DNA from 2 places in the uncultured Zoogloea sp. genome. Region 2 is predicted to be linked to the other one. Evidence: riboswitches for the same ligand, from Rfam matches in the RefSeq annotation. Region 2 holds a riboswitch; the other holds the start of a gene.

Evidence for each region. A riboswitch is a leader RNA that binds a small molecule or an ion and turns the genes downstream of it on or off. The one in region 2 is predicted to bind cobalamin.
Region 1: it holds a riboswitch for cobalamin, as region 2 does, so the genes downstream of both, Q0672_RS07480 (ribonucleoside-diphosphate reductase subunit alpha) here and Q0672_RS23040 (cobaltochelatase subunit CobN) in region 2, are expected to answer to the same signal.

Annotation. Positions count from the first base shown of each region.
Region 1 is NZ_CALAYQ010000055.1:6,726-12,181, reverse strand. It holds gene Q0672_RS07485 (MBL fold metallo-hydrolase) at 1-1,323, opposite strand, end outside; cobalamin riboswitch at 1,509-1,709, shown strand; gene Q0672_RS07480 (ribonucleoside-diphosphate reductase subunit alpha) at 1,855-4,626, shown strand; gene Q0672_RS07475 (ribonucleotide-diphosphate reductase subunit beta) at 4,623-5,456, shown strand, end outside.
Region 2 is NZ_CALAYQ010000209.1:51,099-56,571, forward strand. It holds gene Q0672_RS23040 (cobaltochelatase subunit CobN) at 1-3,401, opposite strand, end outside; cobalamin riboswitch at 3,552-3,769, opposite strand; gene Q0672_RS23045 (hypothetical protein) at 4,073-4,471, shown strand; gene Q0672_RS23050 (hypothetical protein) at 4,492-5,473, shown strand, end outside.

The DNA.
Region 1 (5,456 bases), on a different contig from region 2:
GCCGGCCTCGCCGTGGATCACGCAGGTGTGGCGCGGCGGGGTATGAACGCCGCCGATCCAGTCCAGCAGCCCGGCCTGATCGGCGTGGGCCGACAGCCCGCCCACCGTGTAGATGCGCGCCCGCACCGGCACCGGCTCGCCAAAGATATGCACCAGCCGGGCGCCATCCACCAGCCTCCGACCGAGCGTGCCGGCCGCCTGGAAGCCGGCGATCAGCACGCTGCATTCGCTGCGCGGCAGGTTCTCCCGCAGGTGGTATTTGATCCTCCCAGCCTCGCACATGCCACTGGCCGAGATGATGATCGCCCCGCTGCGCACGTCGTTGAGCGCCCGGGAGGCTTCAACGTCGGCCACGAACTCCAGCTTCAGCTTGTTCGGGTGGGCCTTCAGCCACTCAAGCAGATCCCGCGTCTCGCTGTCGAGGAGCGCCGGGTGAGCCAGGGTGATGCGTGTCGCCTCGTTAGCCATGGGCGAATCCACGAACACCTTGAGCGGCTCCAGCCTTCCCTGCCGCACCAGGTCGGCCAGGATGTAGATGATCTCCTGGGTGCGCCCCACCGCGAAGGACGGGATCACCAGGTTGCCGTGGCAGGCCCGGGTGCGGCCGATGGCGGCGATGATCTCCTCCTCGGTCTCGGGCAGGGGGCGGTGCAGGCGGTCGCCGTAGGTGGATTCGATGAGCAGCAGGTCGGCCGACGGGATGATCGTCTCCGGGTCGTTCAGCACCGGCCGGTCGCGCATCCCGATGTCACCGGAGAACACCAGCCGGCGCGGCCGCCCCTCGCCCGCGGCGGTTACCTCCAGCCACGCCGAACCCAGGATGTGCCCCGCATCATGAAAGCGCACCGCGATGCCCGGCGCCGGCTCGATGGTCCTGCCGTAGGGCGCCGGCTGCAGCAGGCCGAGGGTGGTCTGGGCCTGGGCCACGGTGTAGAGCGGCGCTGCCACGCCCCGCTCGCTCCCGCCCCGGCGGTGCTGGTGGCGCAGCTGCCACTCGGATTCCTTCTCCTGGATGTGGGCGCTGTCGGGCAGGAGCACCGCCAGCAGGTCGATGGTGGCGGGCGTGGCGTAGATCGGGCCGCGGAAGCCCAGCACCGCCAGCCGCGGCAGCAAGCCGGAGTGGTCGATGTGGGCGTGGGTCAGCAGCACGAAGTCGATGTCCCGCACGTCAAAGCCGAAATCCAGCGCCCGGAGGTTCTTGGCCCGGGCCTCGCGCCCGCCCTGGAACATCCCGCAATCGACCAGGAAGCGCACATCGCCGGCTTCCACCAGGGTGCACGAACCGGTCACTTCGCCGGCCGCGCCAAAGAAACGGACTCGCATTTTCGCAGCACCTCCTTGACGAATCGAGCATAAACCCGGCCAAGACGGATTGCAATGGCGCGCACTTCGCCGACCTCGCCCCATGCCGCGGACCCGCTGCCGTGGCGGACTAGATATGGGCCTCGACAACCCCCGACAGCCCTACCCGCAGTGCCCCGGCTTGACACGCCGGATACCACCCCCCTACCATCCGCCTCGTCATTGGTTCCCCGCAAGGGGATGAAAAGGGAAGCTGGTGCGAGGCCGTCGCCTCAAATCCAGCACTGCCCCCGCAACTGTAATCGGCGAGTTTCGTGCCCCCCACTGCCACTGGATGCGCTCCGGGAAGGCTGGCACGAGGCGACGACCCGAGAGTCAGGAGACCTGCCATGGCCCATTCCTTCAGTGCTTTTGGGGCGGGGTGTCCCTGAAACGAGGTGTCTTCCTGTCGCCACCGTGCGCCAGCGCCGATTGCAGGGCTTCCGCCCGCGCGTTGGCGCCGGGCGCGGTTCCAGGTCCTCGATTCTCCGCCCCCCAATTCGGAGAATCGCCTTGCTCGCCACCGTTCAGACACCATCCGCATCCGCCAGCGCGTCGGCCATCGCCGCCCTGCAGGTGATCCGCCGCAACGGCGCCGTCGTCGCCTTCAACGCAGACAAGATCGCCATCGCCATGAGCAAGGCCTTCTTGGCCGTGGAGGGCAGCGCCAGCGGCGGCTCGGCCCGGGTCCGGGAGATCGTCGCGCGGCTCACCGACACCGTGCTGCGCGCCCTCACCCGCCGCCTGCCCGATGGCGGCACGGTGTCCATCGAAGACATCCAGGATCAGGTGGAGCTGGCCCTGATGCGCTCCGGCGAACACGACGTGGCCCGGGCCTACGTGCTCTACCGCGAACGCCGCGCCGCCGAACGGGCTGCCGGCATGGCATCCGCGGGCACGCCGACCCTCCACGTGCTGGCCGACGGACGTCGCATTCCCCTCGACACCGACGCCCTGCTCCGCCACTGCGAGGCCGCCTGCGCCGGCCTGGGCAACGAGGTGTCGGCCCACGCCGTGCTCGATCTGGCCCTCCGTAACCTCTACGACGGCGTCCCGCTGGCCGACGTGGACCAGGCGCTGATCCTCGCCGCGCGCAGCCTGATTGAGCGGGAGCCAGCCTACAACCGGGTCACCGCGCAACTGCTCCTCGCCAGCCTCGCCCGGGAAGTCCTCGGCCAGCCGGTGAGCCTGGCCGACCTGCCCGGCCACTACGCCGAGGCCCTGCCGGCCTTCATCCGCACCGGCATCAATGCCGAACTCCTCGACCCGCGCCTCGCCGAATTCGACCTGGGCCGCCTTGGCGCCGCCCTGGTGCCCGAGCGCGACCGGCAGTTTGGCTACCTGGGCCTGCAGACCCTCTACGATCGCTACTTCCTTCACATCGACGGGCGGCGCATCGAGCTGCCGCAGCTCTTCTTCATGCGCGTGGCGATGGGGCTCGCGGTGGGCGAGATTGACCGGGAGGCCCGCGCCATCGAGTTCTACAACCTGATCTCGTCCTTCGATTTCATGTGCTCGACGCCGACCCTGTTCAACAGCGGCACCCGCCACTCGCAGCTGTCGTCCTGCTACCTCACCACGGTATCGGATGACCTGGAAGGCATCTACCAGGCGGTCAAGGAGAACGCCCTGCTGCAGAAGTACGCCGGCGGCCTGGGCAACGACTGGACCCCGGTGCGCGCCCTGGGCAGCCGCATCAAAGGCACCAACGGCCAGAGCCAGGGGGTGATTCCCTTCCTCAAGGTGGTGAATGACACCGCAGTGGCGGTCAATCAGGGCGGCAAGCGCAAGGGCGCGGTGTGCGCCTATCTCGAAACCTGGCACCTGGACATCGAGGAGTTCCTCGACCTGCGCAAGAACACTGGCGACGAGCGCCGCCGCACCCACGACATGAACACCGCCAACTGGATTCCCGACCTGTTCATGAAGCGGGTGATGGACAACGCCGACTGGACGCTGTTCTCGCCGTCGGACGTGCCGGACCTTCACACCCGCTTCGGCGCCGATTTCGAGGCCGCCTACTGCGCCCACGAGGCCCGGGCCGACGCCGGCGAGATCCGGCTCTTCAAGCGCATCCCGGCCGTGCAGCTGTGGCGGCGGATGCTCACCATGCTCTTCGAGACCGGCCACCCGTGGATCACCTTCAAGGACGCCTGCAACCTGCGCTCGCCGCAGCAGCACGTGGGCGTGGTGCGCAGCTCCAACCTGTGCACCGAGATCACCCTCAACACCTCGGACGACGAGACCGCCGTGTGCAACCTGGGCTCGATCAACCTGCTCGCCCACCTGAAGGACGGCGCCCTCGACCAGGACAAGCTCGCCCGCAGCGTGCAGACCGCCATGCGCATGCTCGACAACGTGGTGGACATCAACTTCTACGCCACCCCAAAGGCACGCCGGGCCAACCTGCGCCATCGCCCGGTGGGCCTCGGCATCATGGGTTTTGCCGACTGCCTGTACGCCCTCGGCCTGCCTTACGCCAGCGAAGCCGCGGTGACGTTTGCCGACCAGTCGATGGAGGCCGTGTGCTATCAGGCCTACCGCGCCTCCACCGAACTCGCCCGGGAGCGCGGCCGCTACGGGAGCTTCGAGGGCAGCCTGTGGAGCCGGGGCATCCTGCCGCCCGATTCCCTCGACCTGCTCGCCGCCGGCCGCGGCGGCCAACTGGAGGTGAACCGCGACAGCCACCTCGACTGGCCCGCCCTGCGCGCCCGCATCGCCCGCCACGGCATGCGCAACGCCAACTGCGTGGCCATCGCCCCCACCGCCACCATTTCCAACATCGTCGGCGTGTCGGCCAGCATCGAGCCGGCCTACCAGAACCTCTACGTCAAATCCAACCTGTCAGGCGAATTCACGGTGGTGAACGAAGCCCTGGTGCGCGACCTCAAGGCCCTCGACCTGTGGGACGAGGTGATGGTGGCCGACCTCAAGTACTTCGACGGCGCCCTCGCCCGCATCGACCGGGTGCCCGACGAGATCAAGGCCCGCTACGCCACCGCCTTCGAGATCGAGCCCGAATGGCTGATCGAAGCTGCCGCCCGCCGTCAGAAGTGGATCGACCAGGCCCAGTCCCTCAACCTCTATCTCGCCACGCCCTCCGGCCGCAAGCTCGACGAGATCTACAAGCTCGCCTGGCTGCGCGGCCTCAAGACCACCTATTACCTGCGCACCCTGGGCGCCAGCCAGCTCGAAAAATCCGGTGGCCGCGACGACACCCCGCCCGCCGACGAAGCCCCCCGCTTCTGCGCCATCGACAACCCGGAATGCGAGGCCTGCCAATGAGCACCGCCCGCTTCAACGACTGGGACATTCCCGCGCCGGCCCCGGTGCCCGCCATGGCCACCGACGCCCGGGCTGCCATCAACGCCGCCGACAAGCGCATCGTCGGCGGCCGGGCCGACATCAACCAGCTCGCCCCGTTCAAATACCCCTGGGCGTGGGAGTTCTTCCTCAAGGCCAACCGCAACCACTGGACGCCGCTCGAAATCTCCATGGCCCAGGACGTGCACGACTATCACCACAAGCTCACCGACGCCGAGCGCCACGTCTTCGAAAACGTGCTGGCCTACCTCACCACCTCCGACATCCTCGCCATGCGCAACATCGGGCTGGCGGTGATGGAGAAGATGAGGGCGCCCGAACTGCAGATCTACCAGGCCCGCCAGGTGTACGAGGAAGCCCTGCACACCTGGACCTACCAGCACTGCATCGAGACCATCGGCCTCGACCAGCAGGAGATCTACAACCGCTACCGGGTGGTGCCGGCCATTCACGGCAAGATCGCCCTCGCCAGCCGCCGCCTGGAACGGGTGATGCGCCCGGATTTCGACCTGCGTGACCGGGCCAACCTCCACGAGTTCGCCCTGTCCTACTTCTTCTTTGCGGCGATCTTCGAAGGCTGCTGGTTCTACAACGGCTTCACGCCCATCTTCGCCCTGCAGCGCCGGGGCCTGATGAAGGGCGCCGCCGAGCAGCTCCAGTACATCATGCGTGACGAGGTGCTCCACTGCGCCTTCGGCATCCGCGTGGTGCGCGAGCTGCTGAAGGAGGAAGGGCTCAGCCTCGACCCCGCCGTCCTGCGCACCCTGTGGGATGAAGCCGAGGCCGCCGAG
Region 2 (5,473 bases):
TCGAAGGCCGCGTGGGTGGCGTCGCCCGCAGCATCCAGCCCGTAGGCGTGGCCCATCCGGTTGAGGTAGACCCGGCCCAGCTCCTCCCGCTCGCGCCACGCGCCCGAGCGTTCGGCCAGCCGATTGACCCCGGCGCTGTAGGCGCCCGGCGCGTCGCCGAAGATGCGCAGCGCCGCCGCCCGGCCCGCGTCGGCCAGCGCCAGCCCGCCCTTGGCGAGGGTGTCGGTGCGGCCCATCCAGGCGCGGGCCACCACGTTGCCGACGAGCGGCTCGCGCCCCAGCGCCACGCCGCTTCCCAGCGGCACCAGCGCGGCGGCCAGGGCGTCGGCGAGCTCCGGGCGCTGCTCGGCGAGCACCTCGGCCGACGCGGCCAGCGCCAGCCGGCCGGCCCGGTCGATCTGATTGAGCAGGTTGGGGTACAGATCACGGAACAGCCCCGAGGTGGTGACGATCACGTCGCGCCTTGCCTTGCCGGGCAGGAGGCGCACGTCGGTGACGATCCCGCGGGCGTTCCACACCGGCTCCGCCCCCAGCAGCGAGAGGCAGAAGGCGACCATCGCGCCCTCGTCGCGCACCGCGTCGGAGGCCCACAGGATCACCGCGTCGCTGTCGGCACCGGCACTCACCTTGCGGGGTCGGGCGGTGGCCTTGTCGGCAAGGCTGGCGCCGAGGGCGTAGCCCAGCCGGGTGGGCAGCAGGTCGCCATCCACCGCATGAAAGTTGCGCCCGGTGGGCAGCGCCTCGGGCGAGCGCAGCGGGTCGTTGCCCTTGCCCGGCGGCACGAAGCGCCCGGCAAGCCCGGCCAGCAGGCCGTCCATCTCCAGCCGCGGTGAGGCGGCCAGCTTGGCGGCGATGGCCGCGTCGTAGCCGCCCGCCACCTGGGCCATCGAGCCGGCCATCAGGGCCAGGGATTCGGCGCTCCAGTCCTGCCCGAAGACGTGCAGGCCGTGGGGCATGAACTTCTCCTGCAGCTTGGTGAGGTAGTGGCCGATCTCGTGGGCGAGCAGATCGTCGTCGGCGTCCTCGAAACCAATGCCGCGCACCTCCAGCACGTCGGCCATCGAGGCTTCCAGCTCGGCGCGCAGGTTGAGGGCAACCACCTGCTCACGCATGGTGCGGGCAGCCTGGGCCTTGAGGCTCTCGCTGTTGGCGGCCTCGAAGCTCTCCACCACCTGGCGCAGTTCCAGCAGCCTGTCGTAGAGCGGCGTCGCGGAGAGCGGCGGGGTGAGGTGGTCGACGATCACCGCCAGCCCGCGGCGCTTGGCCTGCACGCCCTCGCCCACCCCGTCGACGATGTAGGGGTAGATGCCCGGCAGATCGGCGGCGACGAGGCTGGGGTAGTCGTCGGCGGTGAGGCCCACCGCCTTGCCCGGCAGGAACTCGTAGGTGGAATGGCGGCCCAGGTGCACCACCGCGTCGGCCCGGAAGCGGTCGCGCAGCCAGTGGTAGAAGGCCAGGTACTGGTGGGGCGGCGACACGCTGGTGTTGGCGTGGAGCAGCTCTTCATCAACCTCCCAGCCCCGCGGCGGCTGCGGCCCGACGAAGACCTTGCCGAAGGTGAGCCCCGGCACCAGCAGCTTGCCGTCCGCCACCATCACCTTGCCCGGCGCAGCGCCCCAGCCGCGCAGGCCCTCGACGCCGTAGCCGACGATCCGCCACGCGAGGTTGGACAGGCTCTCGCACCTGCGCAGGGGCACGTCGGCGAGGCAGCCGCGGTAGCCGGCTTCGAGTTCCTTCAGGCCGGCGATGGCCTCGGCGCGGCGCGGGTGATCCGCGCCTTCGGCCAGATGGTGGAGCTCCTTCATCACCGATTCCACCCGCTTGCGCCCCAGACTGCGCTCGCCGGCGCGTTCGGCTTCCAGCACCTCGGCGTGGAGCCGGCCGAGGGGGCCGGAGACCATCTCGCCGCGCACCCGCTCGGGCAGGCCGGCGAACCACGCTTTGTAGTCGGCGGCGCTCACACCGGCCACCTCGCGGGAGAGCTCGGCCAGCGCGGTCTTGTCTTCGGGCAGATTCACGCCCCGGGCCATGATCCCGTCGAGCAGCGACGCGGGCGACGCGGGCAGCTCGCCGGTGTCGTAGCCCTCGGCCTTCAGGCGCGTGAGGATGGCGAACAGCGAGGCGGGCACGTCCAGGTTGTCGGCGCCGATGTTCTGCCGGCCTGGCGGGTGGTTGTAGTAGACGATGGCCACCCGCTTGTCGGCGTTGGCCTTGGCGCGAAGCTGCTGCCAGCGGGTGGCGCGGGCCACCAGCCGGGTGATCTCGGCGGCGATGGGCTCGGTGCGGCGCAGCTCGACGCCGGTGAGCGGATCAACTCGCCCCGCCCCCACCGCCGACACCACGATGGGCTGACCGATGCCCTGCAGCTCGGGCAACGCCACCCGGTACTGCACCGAATCCACCGGCAGCCCCTCGGGCGACAGGCGCCACTGGGTGGCGGTGCGCTCGGTGAGGCGGATCGCCTTGATGACCGGCACATCCAGCTTCTTCAGGGCTTCGGTGACGGCCTCGCGGTTCTCGGCGGCGCCGACCACAAAGTCCTGCACCACCACCAGCGCCGCAGGCCGGGCCGGGGCGAGGAGTTCGGGCAGGCGCTCGATGGCCTCCCGCGAGGCGCCGCCCCAGCGGGTCAGCACCTCGGCGCAGGGCAGACCCTGGCGGCGGGATTCGCCGCAGATCGCCGCGGCGGTGCCGGATTCGATGTTGGCGAGATCCAGCACCGCCAGCGCCGGGCCGGCGGGCAGCAGGCCGGATCGCCAAGCGCTGGCGTCGGTACGCTCCACCTCGCCCACCCGCAGGCGCAGGGCCGGTTCGGGCAGCGGCGGCGGGAGCGCCTTGCCGGCGAGCAGGTGGGCGTACAGGCCGGCGAGGTTGTCGGCACCGCCGGCCTGCCAGCTACGGCGGGCGGCGAGCCATGCCGCGGCGGGCGGGTGAGCGGCGGCGGCATCGAGGGCCTCCGCGGGCGGCTGCTCGGCGGCGAGCTGGCGCAGGGTGTCGGCGGGGAAATCCGCCAGCGCGCCGGCCGCGCCGCGGCTGTGCAGGTTCAGGCGCTGCTCGCCGTTCATCGCCAGCACGGTGGTGGCACGGCTGGCCGGCAGGGCGTCGACCAGCCGGCGGGCCGGATCGCCGAATACCGACACCGCCAGCACCGCGTCGGCGTCGAGCCACTGGCGCAGCTGGCGATCGCTGGCGGCGAGGAGCTGGGCCGGCGTGCGCAGCACGACGCGGTCGCGGGGATGGCTGGCGAGGTGCTTGCGGGCGCCTTCGACGGCGGCCGGCGCGGCGCGGTCGGTGACGACACCGAACAGCGTCGCCGCGCTCGCCGGTAGCGCGGCCAGCAGGGCCGCGGCGAGCAGGGCGCGAGCGAGGGTGCGGCAAAAGCCTGAGTGTGGTCCTGACATCCCGTCTCCATGGGCCGGATCGCCGGGCCGGACGGGGACGAGAAAAGACGGAACGAAACCGCGCGGCGGGACACGCCGGCAGGAGGACGGACGCCGGGCTGGCCGGCGGACGGACACATTTCGCTCGCCAGGCCCGCACCCCGGGGCTCAGCAGAAACAATGTCCTCGGGCCGGTCTTCTGGCTCGCCGTCGTCCTTCCCCATCCGCCTTCCCGGGCTGGTGCCCAGTGGCATGTGGATGGAGTCGTCTGGCTTACAGCAGCGGGGGCTGCGCCGGAATGGTCGGAGGGCTTGCCGCCGACGTCACCGGACTTCCCGTTTGGCCGTTTCCGCGAAGGCGGATCGGGCACCCGGAGGAACAGGGACGCCGAGGTTAAGACAAAGTCGGCAGCCCGGCAAGCCGGATGTCACCTGCGGGCGTGTCGGAGCCCCCTCAGCCCGGGGCGTCGCCAGGCCAAGGCTGGGTAAATTTTCTCGATTTTCGGACGGATCAAGACCCAATCCGGGCCGCATGTCAGCATTTGACAGGCAGCTTTGTCAAAATCTGTATAAATAACAGAAGTAATCAAAGCGGCCGGTTTCGTCGCCGTCGAGCCCCCTATAATCGAGCCCGATCGTCATATCACGCACGACATCGGGCGTGATCGAACTCACCCAGCCAGGGGCTCCGACTTGGAACGACCCGAACCCGCCTTCCAGCAGCCTGACAGCAACATACTGCACCTGCGGGGCGAGGCCGGACGACTGCTCGCGCACCTGGAGATGCATCTGGCTCGCCAGCCGGACGACCTGACCAGCCACACCCGGCGGATCCTGATCGCCTGGCAGCTGGGCGACGGCGACGCGACCTACGGCGCCCTGGTGGATCTGTTCATCGTGCTGGCCGAGCGGGGCGTCGGCCTGAAGTCCGCGATGCTGTCGCAGACCGCCCTGCAGCTCGACCCGCCCCAGCGCCGCTTCCTCGCCAGCCACCTCGCCAGCGGCGTGCGCGCCGACGAAAACGTACAACCCCCGGCCAGCCGCTCGGTATTGACGCGCGGCCTGGTCGGCATGACCACCCCGGCCCTCTGACCGCCTTCGGGAGAAACACCATGATGACCGCCCAGCCTACGCTCCGCCTCTGCCACACCGGCATGGACAGCCGCTCGCTGTACGCCTTCGAGATATTCCTCTCGCGCGTGGACTCCCGTGCCTGTCAGATCACCGATGAAACCGCCGCCGACGTGGCCTTCATCGACATCGACAACGACCTGGGCCGCTACCTCCTCGAAGGTCATCGCCTGCTCTACCCGGGCCGCCCACTGATCGTCAGCACCCAGAAGGCGCCGCTGGACAACGACCCGCTGACCATCCCGGTCACCAAGCCGGTGGGCCTCGCCGCCTTCTCGGCCGCCCTCGAACAGGCCCGCCGCCTGCTGCCGCCTGCGCCGGTCGTCGAAGCCCCCGTGGCGGCCATCGACACCGGCACCCTCGAGGACGCCGACAGCATCCCCGACGAAATGCCCGTCGAGATGCTCTTCAACCGCACCGAGCCGCGCCTCGCCAACGCCGATCCGGTGGCCCTCCTGCGCCAGCTCGAAGAGCGCCTGTCCACCTTCTATGTGGGCTCGATGCCCGATGTGGATCTCGACGACCTGATCGCCCGCAACGCCATCTATTACACCCCGGACCAGTTCCTGCAGGGCGAGATCACCCGCGCCGTCGCCCACGCCCGGGAAATCCACCGCCCGATGCGCATCGACGACGCCAGCGGCACCGCCCTCTACCTCGACCCGCAGAGCGGCAAGGCGCTCCAGGCCCGCAGCACCAACGCCCTGCGCGCCCTGGCCCAGCTGCCCACCCGCGGCACGGTGAAGATGAGCCGCGTCGAGCCCGGCGACGCCGTGCGCATGGACACGCTCGAAAGCCGCCCCCTCGAAGCCCTCGAATGGGACGTGGCCCTGTGGGCCTCCCGCGGGCGCCTGCCCCGGGGCACCAGCCTGGATCACCCGGTGCGCCTGCACAGCTGGCCCAACCTCACCCGCCTCGCCGTGCCGCCCGAAGCCATGCGCATCGCCGGCCTGTGGTCGCGGG